4 regions of the Exiguobacterium sp. s133 genome follow, and region 1 is predicted to be linked to each of the others. Evidence: riboswitches for the same ligand, from Rfam matches in the RefSeq annotation. Region 1 holds a riboswitch; each other region holds the start of a gene.
What was found. A riboswitch is a leader RNA that binds a small molecule or an ion and turns the genes downstream of it on or off. The one in region 1 is predicted to bind S-adenosylmethionine.

Region 1 (3,540 bases):
TTAGTTACAAGCAAACTGAACATCGTCGAGACAGCAGACGACTGGGGTTTGTTACTTGAAGAAATCAACGGAATCGATGAATGGGTCCAGCTGTCGCAGTACTACGCGCCACGTCAAACAACGACGAAACTAGTAGAACGTCCGGAAACACCATCTAGCCTCCCGATCAAAATGATCCAGGAACGGAAGGAAGAAGTTGAACGGATTGTCGAACAACGGTATTCCTATACGTTCGAACGGCAATTAAAGGGCGGCTCGTTACGGGAATGGCCAAACAGTCATGTCTCAGAAACAGAAATCCGTGACTGGAACCTGGAGCATGGGATGGAAGTCCGTGTCCAAGTCCTACATCAAGATGAGCGCCGGACGTCGCTTGAAATCTTAGCCGTCGTCGCGACGGATCAAGTAAAACCACTTGCAGAACGAATCGTTTTTGAAAAGTGTATCGTCAAGAACCATGGCATCATCGAAGCAACGATTGACGGTCCACTGCAAGATGAGACGGGAAAACCGTTCTATTACACGACACCACTCGAAGACATGCGGTTCTTCCAACTGAAAGCAGGTCAACTCGTCGACCTCGTCATGTGGAAAGGTCATCCGGAGACATTGACGATTGTCTGGAAACACGCATTTCATTATGAAGTACCGACCATGACGGAATTACCGGCACGCGACGTATCGAGTGGTTCGCCCGAGTCCGCCACTGCGTCACCTGCAAACAAACAGGCGAAAACAGGACGCTACGACAAGATGATGCAACGGAAACCGAAGGCGAAGAAAGTCAAAAAAGAGCGGCGCCTCCGGGAAAAGAAAGTCCAGCAACTCGAACGTCTCGATACGACGACATTACCAGGTCAACCAATCGAATTCGTCGATAAAACGGCACTCGATTTTGCTTCCTACGACGGCATGCGTCTCGTCATCGTCGGTAATGAGCAACAGCGCGCCGTCTACCGCGACTTCTTTGCGGAGACGGGAGTCGAATTAATCCATCTTGGCGGTGACGCCCAAGCCGCGAAAAAAATCGCCTGTCTCGCGAAAAAGACGGACGCGATCGTCGTCGTCAAAAGTCGGGTTTCTCACGCAGCAGCGGCACATGTTCTCGTGCAAGCAAAAAAGCACGATATTCCGTTTGCGATTGAACGACTCGATGGACGACGCTCTTTGTATACGGCGTGCCAGCAACAACTTGAAAAAGCAATGGTCCAACGTTTACTAAAAGACGAGCGTTAAAAAGTGAAACCTCCTCAAAAATAAACCGTAAAGAAAGGTAGCACTTATTTTTGAGGAGGATCTTTCGATGTCAAAACAATTAAAATTAGCAGCGCGCGAGTCGTTGCAGGGACGATGGGGCTTCATGGCATTAATGATGTTGTTGTTCTTAATCATTCAAGGCGTTCCGAACGGATTTGCGTCCTCACCCGAAGAGGATTTCCAATTTATCGACTTGATTGGTATGCTCTTGACGGTGTTGACCTTACCGGTTGCAATGGGATGGTCATGGCTCACCCTATCTGTCGCCCGAGACGAGCAGACGAAAGTCGCCGATTTGTTTGAGCCGTACAAAATGTTCTTGAAAGCCATTGGAGTGTCAATCGTCCAAACCTTTTTCTTAGGGCTATGGTTCTTACTTTTCATCATTCCAGGAATCATTAAGTCATTCTCTTACATGTTGACGTATTACATCATTCGGGACGAACCATCGATTGGCATCCTTGATGCCATTACGCGTTCACGCCAAATGATGGATGGACATAAAAAAGAGGCGTTTTTCCTCGTCCTTTCGTTCATCGGTTGGTTCTTGCTCGGAATTGTTACGATCGGAATCGGTTTCCTCTGGATTGGCCCGTACTTCAGCGTCACAATCGCGAAGTTCTACGATCGCGTGCGTGGGGAAGAAGTTTCGACGACTGGTCACCGGACAGCCATGATGGATGCAAATCACAATGACTCACCGTTCGTATCACCAGAATGAATTGATTTTGAACAGCACCATACAAAGCAGGGATTGCCATCTTAAACCGATGTGCAATTCCTGTTTTTAGCTTCTAGACAAAGAAGTATCAAGAAACAGAGTGATTTTCCAAATGTTTTTTAATTCCGATAGGAAAAGAAGGTTTAAAGGTTGCTTTACTCTGCTAAAAGATGTACGCTAATTTCAATTATTCTTATCACGAGAAGTCGAGGGACTGGCCCGACGACACTTCAGCAACCCCGCATGAGCGGAAGGTGCTACTTCCAAGAGGAATTTATTCCTTTGAAGATAAGAGCTGACAGTAGACATTCGTCGCTCTTTTCTAAACGAAAAGAGCGATTTTTTATGCAAAAAGGGGGCACAGGGGATGGAATACGGATTTTGGTTACCAATCTTCGGGGGTTGGTTACGAAACGTCGAGGAGGAACAAATGCCAGCGACATTCGATTATGCGAAACAAGTCGCACAGACGGCAGAACGGATTGGCTTTTCTACGACATTGATTGCAGAATTGAACTTAAACGACATTAAAGGAATAGCCGAACCGAGTCTTGAGGCGTGGACGACGGCAGCGGCGATTGCGGCGACAACGGAACGGTTGGAAATCATGACAGCCGTCCGGCCCGGTTTTCATAATCCGGCGACGACAGCAAAAATGGCGGCGAACCTCGATCAGTTGAGTAACGGACGTTTTACGCTCAACGTCGTCTCGGCCTGGTGGGAGGAAGAAGCCCGTCAATACAATGGGATTTTTACAGCCCATGACGAACGATATGCCCGGACGGAAGAATTCGTGACGGTCATGAAAGGATTATGGGCGGACGCATCACCCTATAGTTTTGATGGGGCGTACTATCAGCTGGAACGGGCAGAGCTTCACCCGAAACCCGTTCAGCGTCCCGGAATCAAGCTCTACGCTGGTGGTGAGAGTGAGACGGGGAAACAGACGATCGTCAATCACTGTGATGCCTATGTCATGCATGGAGGAACGGTCGATGAAGTCGCGACGAAAATTACGGATATGAAAACCCGCCGCGCGGCGACCGGGAAGCAGCCGCTTGCGAGTTTCGGACTGGCGGCCTACATCATCTGTCGCGAGACGGAAGAAGCGGCGCTCGAAGAATGGCACCGGATTACGAACGTTAAAGAAGACGGTGCCGGATATGCCGGGTATGACGACTTCGTCAGTAAATCGCAACTCGAACAACAGGTCAAACGAAATGACTATTCGGTCTCAAACCGGGGACTGCGTCCGAACTTGATTGGGACGCCGGATCAAATCGCAGAACGGATTCTTGAATTTGAAGCAGTCGGCGTGACATTGCTCTTGCTTCAATTTTCTCCGCAACTCGAAGAAATGGAACGCTTTGCCCGCGAGGTCATGCCACGCGTCGAAGCGAAACGAAAGGTAGGTCAACTAAAATGACGAAAATTCATATCTTACACGAAAATCAGGAATGGACGGATCATTTAATCAAGCGACTCGAGGAACTCAACTTACCGTATGAACAGTGGCACCTCAACGAAGGGGTCGTCCCACTCGATGAAACACCACCGGAAGG
Region 2 (3,540 bases), on a different contig from region 1:
CGCTTCTTCATCTTGATAGACTTCATACAGCATGAACTGATGTTCATCTTCAATCGATTGATGTAAGCTATAACGCAAGCACCCCGGCTCGTTTTGTGAAGCTTTGTAGACCGTACTTAAAATCGGAAAGACTTGATCGGCTAAACCTGCTTTGACTGTGATGACCGCGTTGACAATAATTTCTCCCATGACTTGTTTTCCTCCTCATCATTCATTACTCCTATCTCTACCCGTTTTATAGAAAGTCATACCTCAAAAACCTGAAAGGATGATTATGATGCAACAGCAACTCTTCACTCAACTCGATCAACTCGAACAACAAATCATTGAAAGACGTCGTGATCTGCACCGTCACCCGGAACTCTCTTTTCAAGAAGTGCGGACACCAAACGCCATCGCCTCATTTTATGATGAGCTTGGTCTCCCTTACCGCAGGAACGTCGGTGGTAGCGGGATCGTCGCGACCCTCAAAGGAAAACATCCTGGAAAGACCATCGCCATTCGGGCCGATTTCGATGCCCTGCCACTGCAGGAGGAAACGGATCTCGCCTTCCGTTCGATTCATCCGGGTGTCATGCATGCGTGTGGACATGACGGACATACGGCGATTGCACTCGGTCTTGCCTCGGCCTTTACAGCACTGCAAGAAGACCTTCACGGAACAATCGTGTTCATTCATCAGCACGGGGAAGAAGTCTTCCCGGGTGGTGCCATTCAAATGATTGAAGACGGCTGTCTTGACGGGGTCGATGCAATTTTCGGTACGCATCTCGAAAATGACTTACCTGTCGGAACAATTGGCTATCACGCAGGACATACGCTGTGCGCCATCGATGAATTCGAAATCGTTGTCCACGGACAGGGTGGTCATGCGCAAGCCCCTCATAAAACACAAGATGCACTCGTCGCCGGGGCACAACTCGTCTGTAATCTCCAACACCTCGTCAGTCGGCGCGTTGATCCGTTTTCACCTGCCATCATCGCAATCGGTTCATTCCATGCCGGAACGGCTCCGAACATCGTTACTGGTGAGGCACGGATTGTCGGTGAAATCCGGACATTTGACGAAGCGCTGCGTCACCAGTTACGCCAGCAGGTCGATTTAGTTGCTCGGACGACGTGTGCCGGAATCGGTGCGAGCTACTCCATCGACTTTACGACGGGTTATCCATCCCTTTGGAATCATCCGGTAGAAACAAATCTCGTTAAAGAAGCGACGGCTTTCTTAGGTGAGGCATCTGTCAAAGAACTCAAACCGATGATGGCAGCAGACGATTTCGCCTATTATTTAGAGCGTACCCCAGGAAGCTACTTCTTTACGGGGTCCGCCAAAACGGACGGGAGTACGATTTATCCGCAACACCATCCGAAATATGAAATCGATGAACGGGCACTACTCGTCGGCGCGAAATCTCTAGGTGCGACCGTCCTGCATGCCTTACAATCTTAATGATTGACTTTGTCGTTTTAGAGATGCTATTATCACATCAATGATAACGAATTTAATCAACTTCATATAACACTTATCAAGAGTGGACTGAGAGATCTGGATCGATGACGTCCCAGCAACCTGCCTTCAGTGGCAAGGTGCTACGACCAGCAAAGCGCAAGCTTTGGTTGATAAAAAGCGACGACTCCTTTTGCAACCAAGCAAAGGAGTCGTTTTCGTTTTCTCGCTGTCAGAGCACGAATGATTACAGGGCGACTACCGCCAGCGGAAAGGACGAGATATAGATGGAAAAAGCAACATTCGCAGGAGGCTGTTTCTGGTGCATGGTGACCCCATTCGAAGAACTGCCCGGTATTCACGGAATTGTTTCCGGTTATACAGGAGGACAAATCGAAAATCCGACATACGAACAAATAAAAACAGGCACGACCGGTCATTCGGAGGTCGTCGAGATTACATTTGATCCGGCGTTATTCTCATACGAGCGGTTACTCGAACTTTACTGGCCGCAAACGGATCCGACTGACGCCGGCGGACAGTTCCAGGACCGTGGGACACAATACGCACCTGCCATCTTTTATCATACGGAAGAACAGCGCCTTGCTGCGATTGCTTCACGTGACGCGCTTGCTGCGAGCAATCGCTTTAAGCAGCCGATCGTCACACGAATCGAAGCGGCACAAGCCTTCTATCCAGCAGAAGACTATCATCAAAACTTCCACAAAAAGAATCCGGAACACTACAAAAAAGACCGGAAAGCATCCGGTCGCGATGAATTCATCGATGTGGCTTGGAAAGAAGAAGTATCTGTCTAAACTAAAAAAGCCCGCTTCGTGCGGGCTTTCAGCATGTAGACAAACTCTTATGAAGAGTGACTATGCTATAACAAGAGGCAATCCGTTCGCGTTTCCCTGTCTCGCCTTGTCTTCAAAGCGATTCGAGACGGATTGCGCTCTAACACTACTCTATGATTTTCTCTACGGTACACCCTGAAAACTTCGTTTTTCGTTGACTCCTACGGGAAAAAGCGCGTGAACACGCGCTGCCAAGAGGCTGGCAAGACCCTGCTCGTTGTCCGTGAGGATCAAGGAGCAACGGCTTGCGCCTCGCCCGAGGAAAGCAACGAAAAGAACGAATCTTTCATTCCACAACTACTGATTCGTCTTCGCGCTAAAAAATCGACTTTATACTGCCAGAGTTAACCGTAAGAATTACGATACCTTTTCCGACAACTCATCCGAAGATTCGATTTCTACGACTTGATATCGTTTCAACACAAAAATACCGGCTAGCATCACAAGCAATCCAGCGACTTGTCCGAGCGAAAGCTCAAGTTCCGGTAAACCGAACCAACCGAACAAGTCGACACATAATGCAAAACTCAGTTGCGAAATCAAGACGACCGAAATCGCAATCGATGGACCGAGCAGCTGAATCCCGCGCATCACACAAAATACGACACCGACACCGACCAGACCACCGAATAAATAAAGCGGTTCGACCGTTTGAATGTTCGAGAATGTGCCACCCCGAAATACGAGTAGCGCAAACAGTGAACCGATGAACCCGACAAAAAAGACGAGGGTCGTCGTCGCCCATGCCCCGAACGCATGACTCATCCGTGCATTCAATACCGTCTGTAAACTAATCATCATTCCTGCCGTAATCGCACAAAACATACCTAGTCCCACGCTAGCCCCTCCTTATTCGTAACTATTTCCGTTCGCTTTTTCTTTAATCCGCTCTACATCTAAAATAATGATTTTCCCGCGTCGTCTCGCCAAGATTTCTTCTTCACAAAGTGTTGAGATGATACGGTTTAAATGACGGTAACTCGTCCCGAGCCAATCGGCGACGTCATGGAGATTCGACGTTCGCATCTCTTGATAAAACAGACTGTCGGAAACGTCCGAGGTAATCGATAACAGATATCCGGCAAATCGTTCTTCGACCGAATAGAGGACATGAAATGATGCTGATTTCGAGTCCGCGTACCACTTGGTCGTAATGACCCGCAGTAAAAATTGTAAAAAGGTGTTCGTCGTATTGTGCTCACGTAAGATCGCATACGGAATGCTGAGTGCCACGAC
Region 3 (3,540 bases), on a different contig from region 1:
ATTCGAAAACGAAGAAAATTCGGTCACTTATCAGCGGACACTTGGTCCGGAGCTTGTGGCGGAACTCGGTCACATCGACTGGTTCGTCGCCGGATGCGGATCAGGTGGAACGTTTGCCGGAACGACGGCTTTCTTAAAAGAACGCTTCGGGACAAAAGGGGCAATCGTCGAACCGGAAGGCTCCGTCCTCAACGGAGGGTCAGCCGGACCGCATAAAACAGAAGGAATCGGGACAGCTAAATGGCCAAGTCTCGTTTCTCGCGACCTGGTCGATGAAATTCATACGATTTCTGATTCGGATGCTTTTACGAAGGTCCATGAACTGGCGGCACGTGAAGGGTTACTCGTCGGCAGTTCAGCAGGAGCGGCACTCGCCGCGGCGCTCGATATCGCCCAGCGCCATCCTGGAAGTACGATTGTCACCGTCTTCGCAGACAGTGCAGAACGGTATTTGAGCCAACAAATCTTTGAAAAGGTGGACGAGACACATGCGTAAAAAAACAGCGTTGATTCACGGAGGAACGGGTGTAGACAAGGCAACGGGTGCCGTTACACCGCCAATCTATCAAACGAGCACATATAAGCAAGAAAAAATCGGTCAATTAAAAGACGGGTATGAGTACTCGCGCACAGCAAACCCGACGCGGACGAGCATCGAACGATTGATTGCTGATCTTGAAGGAGGCGTCCGTGGATTCGCGTTCGGATCAGGAATGGCGGCGATCCATGCTGTCTTCAATCTGCTTCAGTCTGGCGACCACATCGTCATGACGGACGACGTCTACGGCGGAACGTTCCGCTTGATGCAACGTGTCCTACCGAAGTTCAACATCGAAGTGACATTCGTCGATACGACGGATCTCAGCGCGACGGAAGCGGCGATTCAGGACAACACGAAGATGCTCTACGTCGAGACACCGACGAACCCGTTATTAAAAGTGACGGACATCGAAGCGATCGCAGCCATCACGCGTCGTCACGACTTGAAGCTCGTCGTCGACAACACGTTCGCGACACCATACTTGCAACAACCAATCGCGCTTGGGGCAGATATCGTGCTGCATAGTGCAACGAAATACATCGGCGGACACTCGGACGTCGTCGCAGGGCTTGTCGTCGTCAACGATGATACGCTCGGCGAAGAACTTCACTTCATCCAAAACTCGACGGGTGGAATTCTCGGACCGCAAGACAGCTTCCTGCTTGTCCGTGGATTACGGACGCTCGGTATCCGGATGGAAGCGATTGAAGAGACAGCACATGAACTTGTCAGCTTCCTGCAAGCGCAAGACGTCGTCTCGAACATCTTCTACCCGGGACTTGCATCGCATCCCGGTCATGCGATCCAGCAAAAACAAGCGACTGGTTTCGGCGGGATGATCAGCTTTGATGTCGGTTCAGCTGCAAATGCAGAGAAACTTGTGGAAGCATCACACTTCTTCACGCTTGCTGAAAGCTTAGGGGCGGTCGAAAGTTTGATTTCCGTTCCGGCACGGATGACACATGCATCGATTCCAGCAGAACGTCGGGCGGAACTCGGCATCACGGATGGTCTCGTCCGAATCTCGGTCGGACTTGAAGATGCAGAGGATTTGAAAGAAGATTTAACGCATGCTTTCAGTTTGCTCGAAAAAGTTTCTGAAAAAACTGTTTGACAAGCAAAATAACCCCTGCTAATATTCAAAATATATTAAAAACAACTAAATACCGATAACTCTTATCAAGAGTGGTGGAGGGACTGGCCCGATGAAACCCGGCAACCGCGGAATTTATTTCCGAAGTGGTGCTAATTCCAGCAGACGAACGTCTGCAAGATGAGAGCAAATGGTTTTGTGTACTGAAAGTGCGCGCGTTTGCTCTAAAACGTGCGCACTTTTTTTATGTTTAGGAGGGACAGTAGTGATTCGTTTACAGGATGTAGGAAAGATTTATCGCTCGAAGCGCGGCGAAGTCGAAGCTGTCGCAAACGTCGATCTCACGATTGAGCGCGGCGGAATTTTCGGAATAATTGGTTATTCCGGTGCAGGGAAGTCAACCTTGATTCGCCTGCTGAACATGTTAGAAGCACCGACAAGCGGTTCGATTCAAATTGACGGTGTCGAGATGACGACGTTACGACCGAAAGAATTACGCGGCGTCCGGAAAAATGTCTCGATGGTCTTTCAGCACTTCAACTTGCTTTGGTCACGAACGGTCGAAGAAAACATTATGTTCCCGCTCGAACTCGGCGGATATCCGAAAGCACGCCGGAAAGAACGGGTCTCCGAGCTGATTCAACTCGTTGGACTCGACGGTCGCGAAGGCGCTTATCCGTCACAACTATCCGGTGGACAAAAACAACGCGTCGGGATTGCCCGCGCACTGGCATCAAACCCGGACGTCTTATTATGTGACGAGGCGACAAGCGCCCTTGATCCGAAAACGACGGACTCGATCTTAGAGTTACTCGTCGACATCAATAAAAAACTAAAACTGACGATCGTCTTGATCACACACGAGATGCACGTCATTCAAAAAATCTGTCACCGGGTCGCCGTCATGGAGGCCGGAAAAATCGTCGAACAGGGTCTTGTTTCAGAAGTCTTCCGGCATCCGAAACAAGCGATGACAAAAGAATTCGTCAAACAACTGACGTCGTCTACAGAAAACGAGTTGACGTTCGCGAAACTTCGTGAGCGCTATCCGACAGGGAAAATCGTCCAGCTGACATTCGTCGGTTCGACAGCAGAAAGTCCGATCCTCGCAGAAGTCATGAAAGATTCGACCTTATTATTTAATATCATTGGCGGGAACGTCGGACAGACGCAAGACGGTGCACTCGGAACGTTGTTCATCCAACTGATTGGTGCGGCACATGAAACACAAGCGGTCATCGCGAAGCTTCAAGCGAGTGACGTGGAAGTGGAGGTGGATCACCGATGAGTACATTTTTTAACGACCTTGATTGGGAAATGGTCTGGACGGCGACTGGCAGTACCGTCTATATGACAGTTGTTGCCGGAATCGCGACATTTGTTCTCGGACTGGTCATCGGTCTGTTGTTATACGCGACGAATGAAGACTTGTTGTTTAAGAACCGGGCAGTGTATTCCGTGCTCAGCTTTTTAGTCAATGTCTTCCGCTCAATTCCGTTTATCATTTTGTTGATTTTATTAATTCCGATTACACTCATCATCGTCGGGTCGTTCTTAGGGCCGACAGCAGCACTTCCGGCACTGATTCTTGGGGCGGCACCGTTTTACGGGCGGATGGTCGAACTCGCACTCCGTGAAGTCGACAAAGGTGTCATCGAAGCAGCGGAATCAATGGGAGCGACGAAGTTCCAAATCATCTATAAAGTGTTGATTCCGGAAGCTCTTCCGGCAATCGTCTCGGGTATCACCGTTACGCTCGTCGCGCTCGTCGGTTACACGGCAATGGCCGGGGCAATCGGTGGTGGAGGACTCGGGGATATGGCATATATCGAAGGATTCCAGCGTTCTCAAAACGATGTCATCGCTATCGCGACATTGTTGATTCTCGTCATCGTCTTCATCATTC
Region 4 (3,540 bases), on a different contig from region 1:
TTTGCGGAAGTATGTTCTCTGGTAAGTCGGAAGAATTGATTCGACGCGTTCGCCGGGCTCAGTACGGGAAGTTGCCGGTCCAAGTGTTTAAACCGGCAATCGACGACCGTTATCATGAAGAACATGTCGTCTCGCACGTCGGCAACTCTGTCATCGCGGTACCGATGGCGACGAGCCGTGACGTGTACGCGGCAGTCGCACAAGAGACACAAGTGGTCGCGATTGACGAAGTTCAGTTCTTTGATGATGAAATCGTCGATGTCATCGAGGCCCTCGCGCAGGACGGAAAACGTGTCATCTGTGCCGGACTCGATCAAGACTTCCGGGCGGAACCATTCGGTAAGATGCCGGAACTTCTCGCACGGGCAGAGTTCGTCACGAAACTGCAGGCGATCTGCCTGTCGTGCGGTGACCCGGCATCGCGGACGCAACGTTTAATCGACGGTCGACCTGCCAACTACAATGATCCAATCATTTTAGTCGGCGCGTCAGAGTCGTATGAGCCGCGTTGCCGCCACTGCCATGAAGTGCCGGGGAAATCGCAAGCCCTGCAACAATGGAAGAAACAGCAACAGAACTGATGAAGTAAACGAAGGACTGATTCATCAGTCAGGACCACATCAATCAAATGGCCGATACTCCCATCGTTTCAAGGGAGCATCGGCCATTTTTTTTGCGCATTCATATTGTTCTGGACGGCTTAGTCGATGCTTGAAACACGCATCGAAACAGTCTTCATCCCTTGCTTTTGCGCAGGAAAGACATCAACCGGTGTGGGTCAAACGACTATATTGGTGTACAAAGTGTGTTGCCTCGCGGACAATCGTTTCTTGATCATAATCGAGGGTCGCGACATGATAGGAGTCAAGCAGGCAATAGCTCCGTTTGTCCGTCGAACCGATGACTTGATAAAGGTAATCCGAACTTTCAGGCGGGACGACATGGTCTTCGGCAGAATATAAAATAAGTGTTGGAATCTCGATGGCTGGTAAGAGTGGACGTGTCTGGTCAATCAAGGTCAAAAGTTCCGATGCGCAGACGACAGGGACTTGGTCATAGATGATTTCAAACGCTTCACGTTTAATGTCTGGGGTACTTTCTTTTAAGTAGCGTGGACAGTCTTCAAAAGATAATGCTTCATAGGCAGGAATCGCTAACGCTGCATTGATCGTAATCAATCCGTCAGCAGGTAATCCTTCCGCGACGAGTGCAAGGGCAAGTGTCGCACCCATCGATTGTCCGGCGATGAAAATGGACGAACAATGATTGGTTAAGACGTCGAACCCTTGGCGGAGGCTTTGTTTCCAATCTTCAGCAGTCGACGCTTCGAAATCACGGATGCTCGTCCCGTGTCCGTCGAGACGCGGGGCATACACGGTAAACCCTTGGGCGGCAAACTGCTCTCCGACAGTACGGACGCTTTGAGGGGTTGCGTTAAAACCGTGAGACAGTAAAATACCGATTGGACCTCGTTCAATCAAAAAAGCTTCTGCGCCAAACAGGACGGGTGATGATGAATTCATAAAGGGTTCCTCCTTCTATTAAAAAACTCGTAGTGCTTTAGGCGCACTACGAGATTCTCGTAAGTATCATCCAAAGCATCGGCTTTGCTGGTCGGAGCACCTTGCATGTTGCAGGTTGCCGTGGGTTCGTAGAGCCAGATCTCTCGCCCACTCTTGATATATCGTATAGGAATTGTCGGAATAATCATTGTGAAGAGGATAGCATTGATTGAAATACGTTGTCAAGACGTCAAAAAGAAGTCGAAATTGATAAACTGGGTAATTTGGTTTAATTTTGAAAATATGGTTGACTTGAGAAAGGAATCCCCGTAGTGTAAGCATTAGATTCACGACATAAGAACGACTTGAAACATCACACATATGAACTTCATACCGTAGCACTTATCGAGAGAGGTGGAGGGACTGGCCCTACGAAACCTCGGCAACAGACTTCTTACGTCGTACTGTGCCAATTCCGTCAGACGTTTGTCTGAAAGATGAGCGGAGCGGATTCTGCCTTAGTGCAGATGGAAGGATCCTTTTCTTTTAAGAGAAGGGTCCTTTTTTTGATGTTTTCCTAAAAAAAGAGAATGAAATACAATTCATTTTGTATTTTAGAATGACCTGTGCTAGTCTTGAGCTGTATAACTCAATAACCAGTTCTTCGGGGTAGGGTGAAAATCCCAACCGGCGGTGATGCGATTGATAAATCGATGAGCCCGCGACCTGCAGTGTACGCACTGTGGCTGACTTGGTGAGACTCCAGGGCCGACGGTAAAGTCCGGATGGGAGAAGGACGAAACAATGCGCTTGCTGCCATTTTCTGAAAAAATGTTTTCAGGGAAAGGTCTGTTTCTGTATGTGTAAAAACAGAAACGCGAGACGCTTATTTCGTCAATCCTTCAATCACGACGCCCCTTTTACAGGAGGCGTCTTTTTTATTGAAAGGAGCGGAAAAAATGGAAACATTCATGAGTTATGCGATGCAACTAGCACACATGTTAAACGGTCAAACGAGCCCGAATCCGAGTGTCGGCTGCGTCATCGTCAAACAGGGGCGGATTGTTGGTTTTGGGGCCCACCGTTATGCGGGAGGACCCCATGCCGAAGTCGAAGCGCTCCTCATGGCAGGTGAAGCAGCACGCGGAGCCGATCTCTACGTGACACTCGAACCGTGCAATCATCACGGCAAAACACCGCCGTGTACGGAAGCAATCCTCGAAGCAGGAATCAATCGTGTTTTTATCGCGACAGAGGACCGCCACGCGCTCGTCGCAGGAAGCGGTATCACACGTCTCCGTCAGGCGGGGATTGACGTCGAAGTCGGTCTACTAAAAGACGAGGCAGTGGCACTGTATGAACCATTTTGGACGGCGATTGAACGAAAACGTCCGCATGTCACAGTGAAAGTCGCCCAAACGATGAACGGGACGATTGCGACGGGTGAACAACGCTTTATCACTTCGGAAGCGGCACGTGCTGACGGACGGCAGTTACGCGGGATACACGACGCGATTCTCGTCGGAAGCGACACGGTGATCATCGATGACCCGGCACTGACGTTGCGCAGTTCGACCGGCATCGAACCGGTCCGTGTCATTGTCGATCGCCGCGGGCGCCTGACTGAAACATTCCAAGTCTTAAACGATGGCTTGAATCCGACGTACTGGCTGACGGAACAGCCACGAACAAGCGAACGGGCGAACGTGACGGTTTTCGTCGGGACGTATGCGACACCGGACCAAATCCTCGAACTTTTATATGAACAAGGTATTCGCAGTCTGTTGATTGAAGGCGGTCCCACGATTCAATCCGCATTTTTAGAAGCGGATCTCGTGGATACGATCGAACTCTATCAGGCACCGTCCCTCTTCAGTGGGACCAAGTCTCTGACGACGGAACAGGACATCGAAGACCGTTTTGATTTAGTGAAAATGAACCAAATCGGACAAGACGTCCATCTCCAGTATGTACGAAAGGAGAGGATGACATGTTTACCGGATTGATTGAAGAACTCGGCACAATAAAACGGAAAGTC

Region 2: it holds a riboswitch for S-adenosylmethionine, as region 1 does, so the genes downstream of both, msrA (peptide-methionine (S)-S-oxide reductase MsrA) here and KNP96_RS09875 (LLM class flavin-dependent oxidoreductase) in region 1, are expected to answer to the same signal.
Region 3: it holds a riboswitch for S-adenosylmethionine, as region 1 does, so the genes downstream of both, KNP96_RS03165 (methionine ABC transporter ATP-binding protein) here and KNP96_RS09875 (LLM class flavin-dependent oxidoreductase) in region 1, are expected to answer to the same signal.
Region 4: it holds a riboswitch for S-adenosylmethionine, as region 1 does, so the genes downstream of both, KNP96_RS12905 (alpha/beta hydrolase) here and KNP96_RS09875 (LLM class flavin-dependent oxidoreductase) in region 1, are expected to answer to the same signal.

Annotation. Positions count from the first base shown of each region.
Region 1 covers NZ_JACSMK010000006.1:82,866-86,405, reverse strand. The annotation lists gene KNP96_RS09885 (DUF2325 domain-containing protein) at 1-1,236, shown strand, start outside; gene KNP96_RS09880 (DUF975 family protein) at 1,304-1,978, shown strand; SAM riboswitch class I at 2,169-2,273, shown strand; gene KNP96_RS09875 (LLM class flavin-dependent oxidoreductase) at 2,346-3,404, shown strand; gene KNP96_RS09870 (ATP-grasp domain-containing protein) at 3,401-3,540, shown strand, end outside.
Region 2 covers NZ_JACSMK010000007.1:110,830-114,369, reverse strand. The annotation lists gene KNP96_RS10945 (putative quinol monooxygenase) at 1-189, opposite strand, end outside; gene KNP96_RS10940 (M20 metallopeptidase family protein) at 278-1,450, shown strand; SAM riboswitch class I at 1,521-1,627, shown strand; gene msrA (peptide-methionine (S)-S-oxide reductase MsrA) at 1,735-2,265, shown strand; gene KNP96_RS10930 (DMT family transporter) at 2,662-3,141, opposite strand; gene KNP96_RS10925 (Crp/Fnr family transcriptional regulator) at 3,154-3,540, opposite strand, start outside.
Region 3 covers NZ_JACSMK010000002.1:116,260-119,799, reverse strand. The annotation lists gene KNP96_RS03175 (PLP-dependent cysteine synthase family protein) at 1-496, shown strand, start outside; gene KNP96_RS03170 (bifunctional cystathionine gamma-lyase/homocysteine desulfhydrase) at 489-1,655, shown strand; SAM riboswitch class I at 1,715-1,821, shown strand; gene KNP96_RS03165 (methionine ABC transporter ATP-binding protein) at 1,900-2,922, shown strand; gene KNP96_RS03160 (methionine ABC transporter permease) at 2,919-3,540, shown strand, end outside.
Region 4 covers NZ_JACSMK010000010.1:64,432-67,971, forward strand. The annotation lists gene KNP96_RS12900 (thymidine kinase) at 1-581, shown strand, start outside; gene KNP96_RS12905 (alpha/beta hydrolase) at 765-1,523, opposite strand; SAM riboswitch class I at 1,584-1,686, opposite strand; SAM riboswitch class I at 1,902-2,006, shown strand; FMN riboswitch at 2,159-2,303, shown strand; gene ribD (bifunctional diaminohydroxyphosphoribosylaminopyrimidine deaminase/5-amino-6-(5-phosphoribosylamino)uracil reductase RibD) at 2,462-3,508, shown strand; gene ribE (riboflavin synthase) at 3,493-3,540, shown strand, end outside.